DNA from 2 places in the Pseudomonas cavernae genome. Region 2 is predicted to be linked to the other one. Evidence: riboswitches for the same ligand, from Rfam matches in the RefSeq annotation. Region 2 holds a riboswitch; the other holds the start of a gene.
The links. Region 2 has a riboswitch for cobalamin ahead of btuB (TonB-dependent vitamin B12 receptor). Riboswitches for the same ligand answer to the same signal wherever they lie in the genome.
Positions count from the first base shown of each region.

Region 1: it holds a riboswitch for cobalamin, as region 2 does, so the genes downstream of both, D3880_RS03110 (TonB-dependent receptor domain-containing protein) here and btuB (TonB-dependent vitamin B12 receptor) in region 2, are expected to answer to the same signal.

Region 1 covers NZ_CP032419.1:659,072-664,095, reverse strand. Annotated here, with positions in the region: gene dxs (1-deoxy-D-xylulose-5-phosphate synthase) at 1-1,641, shown strand, start outside; cobalamin riboswitch at 1,869-2,071, shown strand; gene D3880_RS03110 (TonB-dependent receptor domain-containing protein) at 2,176-4,083, shown strand; gene D3880_RS03105 (cobalamin-binding protein) at 4,510-5,024, opposite strand, start outside.
Region 2 covers NZ_CP032419.1:3,440,596-3,445,619, reverse strand. Annotated here, with positions in the region: gene D3880_RS15660 (NAD-dependent deacylase) at 1-649, shown strand, start outside; gene D3880_RS15655 (C40 family peptidase) at 726-1,328, shown strand; gene D3880_RS15650 (C40 family peptidase) at 1,413-1,928, shown strand; gene D3880_RS15645 (O-methyltransferase) at 1,944-2,606, shown strand; tRNA gene D3880_RS15640 (tRNA-Ala) at 2,655-2,730, shown strand; cobalamin riboswitch at 2,837-3,060, shown strand; gene btuB (TonB-dependent vitamin B12 receptor) at 3,178-5,024, shown strand, end outside.

The DNA of each region.
Region 1 (5,024 bases), 2.2 Mb from region 2:
CAGGCCTATCCGCACAAGATCCTCACCGGGCGCCGGCAGCAGATGCTGAGCCTGCGCCAGAAGGACGGCATCGCCGCCTTCCCGCGCCGCTCCGAGAGCGCGTACGACACCTTCGGCGTCGGCCACTCCAGCACCAGCATCAGCGCCGCCCTGGGCATGGCCATCGCCGCCAAGCTGCAAGGCAGCAAGCGCAAGAGCGTGGCGGTGATCGGCGACGGCGCGCTGACCGCCGGCATGGCCTTCGAGGCGCTCAATCACGCCTCCGACGTGCAGGCCAACATGCTCGTGATACTCAACGACAACGACATGTCGATCTCCAAGAACGTCGGCGGGCTGTCCACCTACCTGGCCAAGATCCTCTCCAGCCGCACCTATGCGAGCATGCGCGAGGGCAGCAAGAAGGTGCTGTCGCGCCTGCCCGGCGCCTGGGAAATCGCGCGCAAGACCGAGGAACACGCCAAGGGCATGCTGGTCCCCGGCACCCTGTTCGAGGAACTGGGCTGGAACTACATCGGCCCGATCGACGGCCACGACCTGCCGACCCTGCTCGCCACCCTGCGCAACATGCGCGACCTCGAGGGCCCGCAGTTCCTCCACGTGATCACCAAGAAGGGCAAGGGTTTCGCCCCGGCCGAGGCCGACCCGATCGGCTACCACGCGATCACCAAGCTCGAACCGATCAACGCCCCGGTGGCGCCGCTCTCTAGCCCAAAGCAGGCCTCCGGACCGAAATACTCCGCCGTGTTCGGCCAGTGGCTGTGCGACATGGCCGCCAGCGATGAACGCCTGCTCGGCATCACCCCGGCGATGAAGGAAGGCTCCGATCTGGTGGCCTTCAGCGAACGCTTCCCGGCGCGCTACTTCGACGTCGCCATCGCCGAGCAGCACGCGGTGACCCTCGCCGCCGGCATGGCCTGCGAAGGCGCCAAGCCGGTGGTGGCGATCTACTCGACCTTCCTCCAGCGCGGCTACGACCAGCTGATCCACGACGTCGCAGTGCAGAACCTCGACGTGCTGTTCGCCATCGACCGCGCCGGCCTGGTCGGCGAAGACGGCCCGACCCACGCCGGCAGCTTCGACCTCACCTACCTGCGCTGCGTCCCCGGCATGCTGGTGATGACCCCCAGCGACGAGAACGAACTGCGCCGCATGCTCACCACCGGCTACCTGTTCGACGGCCCGGCGGCGGTGCGCTACCCGCGCGGCAGTGGCCCCAACGCGCCGATCGACGAGGCCCTGGTGCCGCTGGAGATCGGCAAGGGCGTGGTCCGCCGCCAGGGGCAGAAAGTCGCGCTCTTGGTATTCGGCGTGCAACTGGCCGAGGCGCTCAAGGTCGGCGCGGCGCTGGATGCGACCGTGGTCGACATGCGCTTCGTCAAACCGCTGGACGAGGCGCTGGTGCGCGAACTGGCAGCCAGCCACGAGCTGCTGGTGACCATCGAGGAAAACAGCGTGATGGGCGGTGCCGGCAGCGCGGTCGGCGAATTCCTCGCCCGCGAGAACCTGCACCAGCCGCTGCTGCAACTGGGCCTACCGGACTACTACGTCGAGCACGCCAAACCGGCGCAGATGCTCGCCGAATGCGGCCTGGATGCCGCCGGCATCGAGCGCAGCGTGCGCGCGCGGCTGGAGAAGTTGTAGACGCGGCAAACCGTAGGATGGGTTAGGCGTCTGGCGCAGAATCGTCGCCCGCCTCTCGGCCGCTGGCGCCGTAACCCATCAGCGGAGTCTGACCATGCCGCGGTTTCGATGGGTGTCGCTACGCTCAACCCATCCTACGAGCGACAAATGACGCCCGCCCCCTGTATGGCGAGCGGATAAAAGCAGGCCCAGCTTGTACTCTTACCCCGCCGCGCTTAAGGTGCGCGGCGTTTTTGCTGTACCGAGGTCGCCCAGTCATGGGCGTTAAACGGGAAGCAGGTGAAACGCCTGCGCTGCCCCCGCAACGGTAAACCGACCGCCATCCCGAGGATGGCACGCTGTCTCGATAGACCACTGGACCTCCGCGTCCGGGAAGGTGAGACCCGCGTGAGTCGGCAGCCCGGAGACCGGCCTCGGTGCGTTGTGACAGGTGTTGCGGAGGGCATCACCGTCAAGCGCTGGCCGCTTTAATCCCCGCCGAGCGCTTGTTCCTGCCCTCCTCAAAAGCTTGCTGACCACTTTTGAGGATTACCGATGAAACTTTCCCCGCTGGCCCTGGCCATCGCCCTCCTGCCGTTGACTACCCAGGCTGAAGAAGCGCCCGGCGACAACCCCGATGCACTGAAAACCCCGGCCCTGGTGATCACCTCCGGGCGCGAAGTCGAACCGCGCGCCCAGGCCACCGCCGCCACCACAGTGTTCACCCGCAAGGACATCGAGCGCCTGCAGGCGCGCAGCGTGCCGGAACTGCTGGCGCGCGTACCGGGGGTGTCGATCGCCCAGAACGGCGGCCGCGGCGGCCTGACCAGCGTGTTCCTGCGCGGCGCCAACGCCAACCAGACCCTGGTGCTGGTCGACGGCGTGCGCCTCAACGCCGCCGCCAGCGGCCTGGCGCGCCTGGAGTTCCTCGGCCCCGATCAGATCGAGCGGGTCGAAGTGCTGCGTGGCTCGCGCTCCAGCCTGTATGGCGCCGACGCCATCGGTGGGGTCATCCAGATCTTCACCCGCCGCGGCGAAGCCGGGTTGCAGCCGCGTCTGCGCCTGGGCGCCGGCAGCCAGCAGACGTTCGAGCGCAGCCTGGGCCTCTCCGGCGGCGACCACCAGACCCGTTTCGACCTCGGTGCCAGCCTCGACGAGAGCGAAGGCTTCGACCGCACCAGTGACAACCGCGGGCGCGACGCCGACCACGACGGCCTGCGCCGCAAGGCCGTCAACCTGAGCCTGGAACATCGCTTCAGCGACAGCCTCAAGGCCGGCCTCAACGTCATCGATCAGCGCGGCGAAACCGAATACGACGACGCCTTCAGCTTCGACCCGGGCAACCCCAGCGAGCGCTTCAGCCTCAGCAGCGTCGCCAGCCATCTCGACGCCCAGTTCAGCGAGCTGTGGACCAGCCGCCTGGAACTCGGCCACGTCGAGGACAAGAGCGACAACCACGATGACTTCAACGTCTTCAACAACTTCCAGTTCAACACCTACCGCGACTCGCTGGGCTGGCTGAACACCCTGCAGCTGACCGATAGTCAGCAACTGCTGCTCGGCGCCGACTGGTACGAGGACCGCCTGAACAGCGACAGCGAATTCAGTCAGACCGAGCGCTGGAACCAGGCGGCCTACGTCCAGCACCGCTACCAGGGCAACGGTTTCGCCACCGAGCTGGGTCTGCGTCACGACGACAACGAGCAGTTCGGCAGCGAGAACACCTGGAACGCCGCGCTCAGTTTCGACCTGGGCCAGAGCAGCGAGCTGATCTTCAGCTACGCCGAAGGCTTCCACGCGCCGACCTTCAACGACCTGTACTTCCCGGCCGATCAGTTCTTCAGCGGCAACCCCAACCTCGACCCGGAACGCTCGAAGAGCTACGAGGTGCAGCTGCGCGGCGAGCAGCTGGACACCCACTGGAGCCTGGCCGCCTACCGCACCGACGTGGACGACCTGATCGCCGTGGTCAGCGACCCCGTGACCTTCTTCAGCCAGCCGCAGAACATCAACCGCGCGCGCCTGCAGGGCCTGGAGCTGGAGCTGAGCCGCGAGGTGCTGGGCTGGCAGGCCGCGCTGGCGGCCGGGATCCTCGACCCACGCGACCGCGACAGCGGCCATACCCTGCCGCGCCGGGCCAAGCGCACCCTCAGCCTGGACCTGGATCGCCAGTTCGGTGCCTTCGGTGTCGGCCTGGGCTGGCAGGCGGTGTCCAGCCGCTTCGACGATGCCGCCAACCGTACCGAGATCGGCGGCTACGGCGTGCTCGGCCTGCGCGGCAGCTGGAAGATGAACGACGAGCTGGAATGGCAGGCCAAGGTCGACAACCTGCTGGACAAGGAGTACGCGCTGGTCGATTACAGCCGGCCGAACGACCCGTTCTTCACCAGCGCCAGCACCCATGGCTATCGCCAGGAGGGGCGCAACGCCCTGCTCTCGCTGACCTGGACTCCGGCCCTGTAAACCCTCCCGCGAAAACGCCAAGGCCCCGCACTGCGGGGCCTTGGTTTATTGGCCGCAGCCCGGATGCAATCCGGGACGGTGCTGAGCCGGTTCTCCCGGATTGCATCCGGGCTACGCAGTGTCGGGCTTGTAGGCTGGATGTCGCTCTTCACATCCACCGACGCACAGGTGGAAAACGCTTCGCGGTTTTCCACCCTACGGACTGACCTGGACCCCGGCCCTGTAAGTGCCTCGCAACCGTAGGATGGGTTAGGCGCCTGGCACAAGCTTATCGGCCGGCACTCGAGCCGTTGCGCCGTAACCCATCATGGGCACATGGCGGAGTCTAGGCTTGATGAGTATCGCTGCGCTCAACGCCATCCTACCGGCTGCACGGGTTTGACGCTGTGCTTCTCCCGCCGGGAGAGGCCCGGGGTGAGGACGCTTCTACGACTTGGCTTTCGCCAGCACCCGGCACAGCTTCTCCGTCGCCGCCAGCATCTGGAAACTCGGTCGTTCCAGGCCCTTGTCCGGCACTTCCCAGACTTGTTTGAGGCGCACCGCGCTGAGTTGCGGCCAGGCTTGCCAGATGCCCAGTTCGGCGCGGGTGCCGCCGAGGATCACCTGCGGATCGCGCGCCAGCACCGCCTCGATGCCGACCTGCGGCGCCGGCTGGCGGAGGTCGGCGAACACGTTGCGCGCGCCGCAGACCTGCAGGGCGTCACTGATGATCTGCGCGCCGCCGACGGTGTACAGCGGCTTGTGCCAGACCTGATAGAACACCGGCAGCGGCGGCTCGCGCCGGTAGCGCTGGCGCAGCTCGGCCAGGCCTTGGCGGAAGCGCGCGGCCAGCTGCTCGCCCTGCGCCGGGCGGCCGATACGCCGACCGATCGCGGCGAACTCGCTGGCCAGTTCATCGAGGCGCTGCGGCTCGGCGACATAGGTGGGAATGCCGAAGCGCT
Region 2 (5,024 bases):
TCTCGGCGGCCTGTATAACGGCACGACCGCCGAAGGCCTGCCGATCGAGGAGGCCCTGTCCGGGCCGATGCTGCGGCGCGACCCGGCGCTGTGCTGGAAATACCTTGCCGAGCTGGGCAAGGCCTGCCTGGGCGCGCAGCCCAACGCCGGCCACCAGGCCATCGCCGAACTGCAGCGGCGCAAGCCCGGCTGCTGGGTGCTGACGCAGAACATCGACGGCTATCACCGCGCGGCGGGCAGTCCGCCCGAGCGCTTGATCGAGATCCATGGCGAGCTGGCGCCGCTGTACTGCCAGTCCTGCGGCGCCGAAAGTCCCGAGCTGGCCGAGCATCTGCAGCGGCCGTTGCCGCCCAAGTGCGGCGTTTGCGGCGGGATCCTGCGTCCACCGGTGGTGTTGTTCGAAGAAATGCTTCCGGAGCAGGCCGTCGAGCGGCTCTACGCCGAACTGCGCAAAGGCTTCGAGGTGGTGCTCAGCGTGGGCACCACGGCGAGCTTCCCCTATATCATCGAGCCGGTGCTGCGCACCCGTGCGGCCGGCGGTGTTACCGTGGAAATCAACCCTTCCGTGACCGAAATCAGCGGATTCGTCGATATCCGTCTGCCAGGGCGGGCCTTAGATGTTTTCCCAAAACTGCTGGGTCACATCTAAGGCGATAAAATTTGCAAATGAAATTCCCAGAAGGCATATTCGCGCCTTCATAAGAATTCTCGACACGGTCGTGCCCATGCTAAAGCGCTTCGCACCCCTCGTGCCTTTTGCACTTGCATTGTTTCTGGGGGCTTGTGCCGGTCACTCGCCAACCACACAAGAATCCGATTCTCCCTTCGCCGCGCAGGTTGCCCTCGAGCAAGAGCCGGCGCTCGAGCCGCTGCCGGACTTCAGCCAGGCCAAACCCTACGAATTGCCGACCTTCGCCGACAGCATCCTGGCCCATGGCTTGTCGCTGATCGGTACCCGCTACCGCTATGGCGGCACCTCGGTGGCTTCCGGCTTCGATTGCAGCGGCTTCATCGGCTACCTGTTCAAGAAAGAGGCCGGCCTGCAACTGCCGCGCTCGACCCGGGAAATGATCGACCTCGATGCGCCGCTGGTGGCGCGCTCCGAGCTGAAGCCGGGCGACCTGCTGTTTTTCAGCACCCGCGGCCGCGGGCGTGTCAGCCATGCCGGCATCTACCTCGGCGATGACCAGTTCATCCACTCCTCCAGCAGCCGCAGCGGCGGGGTACGGATCGACAGCCTGGACGACAAGTACTGGAGCCGCACCTTCATCGAAGCCAAGCGCGCGCTGGCCCTGGCCTCCAACGGCCACACGGGCAATCATCGTTAAATCCAGCGCATGCAAGCCCCAGGCTTGCGTGCGTGCATTCCTCCCGGCAGAGTAGGGCGCATCCAGGCTCAGGACCGCCCGCTCATGACCGCCAAGGCCCGCCTCATCCTGCTTGTCCTCTTTGCGCTGCTGAGCGCCTGTGCCAGCAGCCCGCCGTCAAAATCACCGATTTTTACCCCTCCAGCCAGCAATGCCAGCGCCGACGATGTGCTGTTTCGCGCCCTCGGCCTGGTCGGCACGCCGTACCGCTATGGCGGCAATACCCCGGACGGCGGTTTCGACTGCAGCGGCCTGATCGGTTATGTCTACCGCGATGCGGCCGGCATCCTGCTACCGCGTTCGACCCGCGAGCTGATCGCCATGCGGGCCCCAAGCGTACGCCGCGACGCGCTGCAGAGCGGCGACCTGCTGTTCTTCGCCACCAATGGCGGTGGCCAGGTCAGCCATGCCGGCATCTATGTCGGCGAGGGGCGCTTCGTCCATGCACCCTCGAGTGGTGGCACGGTGCGCCTGGACAGCCTGGCCAGCGCTTACTGGCAGAACAGCTATGTGGATGCCAAGCGCGTGCTGGCGCCGCCCAGCCTGGCCCGTCATCCCTGATCGCGAGGTGCGCGTATGACCGCCCGGACCCTGAGCCTCGACGATGCGCTCTACCGCTACCTGCTCGATGTCTCCCTGCGCGAAACCCCGCTATTGGCTCGCCTGCGCGAAGAAACCCAGGCGATGCCCATGGCGCGCTGGCAGATCGCCCCGGAGCAGGGGCAGTTCATGGCCTTGCTGGTCAAGCTGACCGGCGCCCGTAAGTTGCTGGAAGTCGGCACCTTCACCGGTTACAGCGCGCTGTGCATGGCCGAGGCCATGGGCGCGGATGGCCGGCTGATCTGCTGCGACCTGCCCGGCGACTACAACGCCATCGCCCAGCGCTATTGGCAGGAGGCCGGGGTCAGCACACGCATCGACCTACGCCTGGCGCCGGCCCTGGAAACCCTCGGCGCGCTGGAGCGGGGCGGGCAGAGCGAGAGCTTCGACCTGATCTTCATCGACGCCGACAAGGCCAACTACCCGGCGTACCTGGAGCACTCCCTGGTGCTGGCCCGGCGTGGCGGCCTGATCCTGTTCGACAACACCCTGTGGAGCGGACGGGTACTGGAAACCAGCCCCGACAGCGCCGACACCCGGGCGATCCAGGCACTGAATCGGTGGCTCAAGCAGGATCAGCGGGTCGACCTGTCCTTGTTGCCGCTCGGCGACGGCCTGACCCTCTGCCGCAAGCGCTGACCGGGCTTGCCTAAGCCCTAAAAGACGCGCTAATTTTTGCCTTGCCTCGGGCCGATAGCTCAGCTGGGAGAGCGCCGCGTTCGCAATGCGGAGGTCGGGAGTTCGATCCTCCTTCGGTCCACCAATCCAAGGCCAGCGCCACCCGGTGCTGGCCTTTTTCGTCACGGCGTCATGAATTTCCCTCATCCAGCCCCACGCCGCGCGTTGACGCCCGCGCCGCCTGCCACTACCCTGCGCGCCTTGCTTCAGGTACCCCGGCCATCGGCCAGAGGGTGAAACAGGGAAGCCGGTGCGTTTCGCGATGATCGCGGCACAATTCCGGCGCTGCCCCCGCAACGGTAGACGAGTCAACAACCGCAATCAGGCCACTGTGCGCAGGCATGGGAAGGCGCGGTTGGGAGTCCGACTGGATTCGCTCGTGAGCCCGGAGACCGGCCTGTCGCAGTCCACGGCATCGCGGAGGGCGCTGTCTGGCGTGTGGGCTGCCGTTGCGCGTCCGTGCGTCTGTGTTCTCCGTATGCCTTTCCCGGCCTGAGTCGCGCGGGTGAGCGCGACGGAGCACACAACCAGAATGAGCAAGTCCACCCTGATGCCGACAGCGCTGCTGTTGTGCGGGGTTTCCTCCCTTTCCCTGTCGGCCCTGGCGGCCGAGCAAACCCTCGAACTCGACCAGCAGGTGGTGACCGCCACCCGCACCGAGCAAGCTGAGCAACACAGCCTCGCCGCCGTCACGGTGATCGATCGCGAGCAGATCGAGCGCAGCCAGGCGCAGTCGGTGCCGGAGTTGCTGCGCAAGGTGCCGGGCGTGTCGCTGGCCAACAACGGCGGCCCGGGCAAGTCCACCTCGCTGTTCATGCGCGGCACCAACTCCAACCACGTGCTGGTACTGATCGACGGGATCAAGGCCGGTTCGGTGACCAGCGGCGGCACCGCTCTGCAGGATCTGCCGGTGGAGCTGATCGAGCGTATCGAGGTGGTGCGCGGCCCGCGCTCCAGCCTGTACGGCTCGGAGGCCATCGGCGGGGTGATTCAGATCTTCACCCGCAAGGGTGGCGGCGAGGGCGCCAAGCCGTTCTTCTCCGCCGGTTACGGCACCCACGACAGCTATCAAGGCAGCGCCGGGGTCAGCGGCGGCCATGGCCAGGGCTGGTACAGCCTCGGTGTCAGCGGCCTGGATACCGACGGCATCAACGTCAAACCGGCCGGCGTCAGCGGCTATGAGGACGACAGCGACGGCTACCGCAACCTGTCCGGCTCGGCGAATGCCGGTTACCGCTTCGCCAACGGCCTGGAACTGGATGGCAACGTCCTGCAGGCCAAGTCGCACAACGATTACGACTCAGTGAACAGCAGGCGCAGAGCCGGCTTCGGCGCCAATGCCGACGGCGTGACCAAGGTGGTCGGCGGCCGCGCGCGCTTCGCTGCGCTGGAGCCCTGGCGGGTGACCCTGCAAGCCGGGCGCAGCGAAGACAAGTCCGACGCCTTCCAGGACGGCGCCTTCTACTCGCGCTTCGACAGCCGCCGCGACTCGCTGTCCTGGCAGAACGACCTGAGCCTCGCCGCCGGCCACACCTTGACCCTCGGCGCCGACTACCAGCGCGACGAGGTCAACGGCAGCACCGCCTATGCAGTCGATTCGCGCGACGACAAGGGCGCCTTCGTCCAGTATCTCGGCCAGGTCGGCCGCCAGGACTGGCAGCTGAGTCTGCGCCACGACGACGATGAGCAGTTCGGCGAGCACGACACCGGCAATATCGGCTGGGGCTATGCGCTGAGCGACGAGCTGCGCTTCACCTCCAGCTACGGCACCGCGTTCAAGGCACCGAGCTTCAACCAGCTGTACTACCCGGGTTTCGGCAACCCCGATCTGGACGCCGAGAAGTCCCACAGCGTTGAAGTCGGCCTGGCCGGCAAGCACGCCTGGGGCCATTGGGCGGCGAACGCTTACCGGACCAAGATCGACAACCTGATCGCCACCATCACGGTCAACGGCAGGAGCCAGGCCGAGGGCGTGGACGAGGCGCGGATTCGCGGTATCGAATTGGTGCTCGGCAGCGAGCTGCTCGGCTGGGCGTGGAATGCCAACTATAGCCTGATGGACGCGGAAAACCGCTCCAAGCGCTCCAGCCGTACCGGCATCGCCTTCTACGGCAAGGACCTCAACCGGCGTCCGGGCCAGACCTTCAACCTCGATGTCGATCGCGCCTTCGGCGCCCTCAGCGTCGGCGCCAGCCTGAGCGCGCAGAACTCCACTTTCGACGATCTGGAAAACCAGAACGAACTGGCCGGATTCGCCACCCTCGACCTGCGCGGCGAATATCGCATCAACCCGCAATGGCGTCTGCAGACCCGCGTCGCCAACCTGCTGGATGCGGACTATGAAACCGCGGACGGTTTCAACCAGCCGGGCCAGGCGGT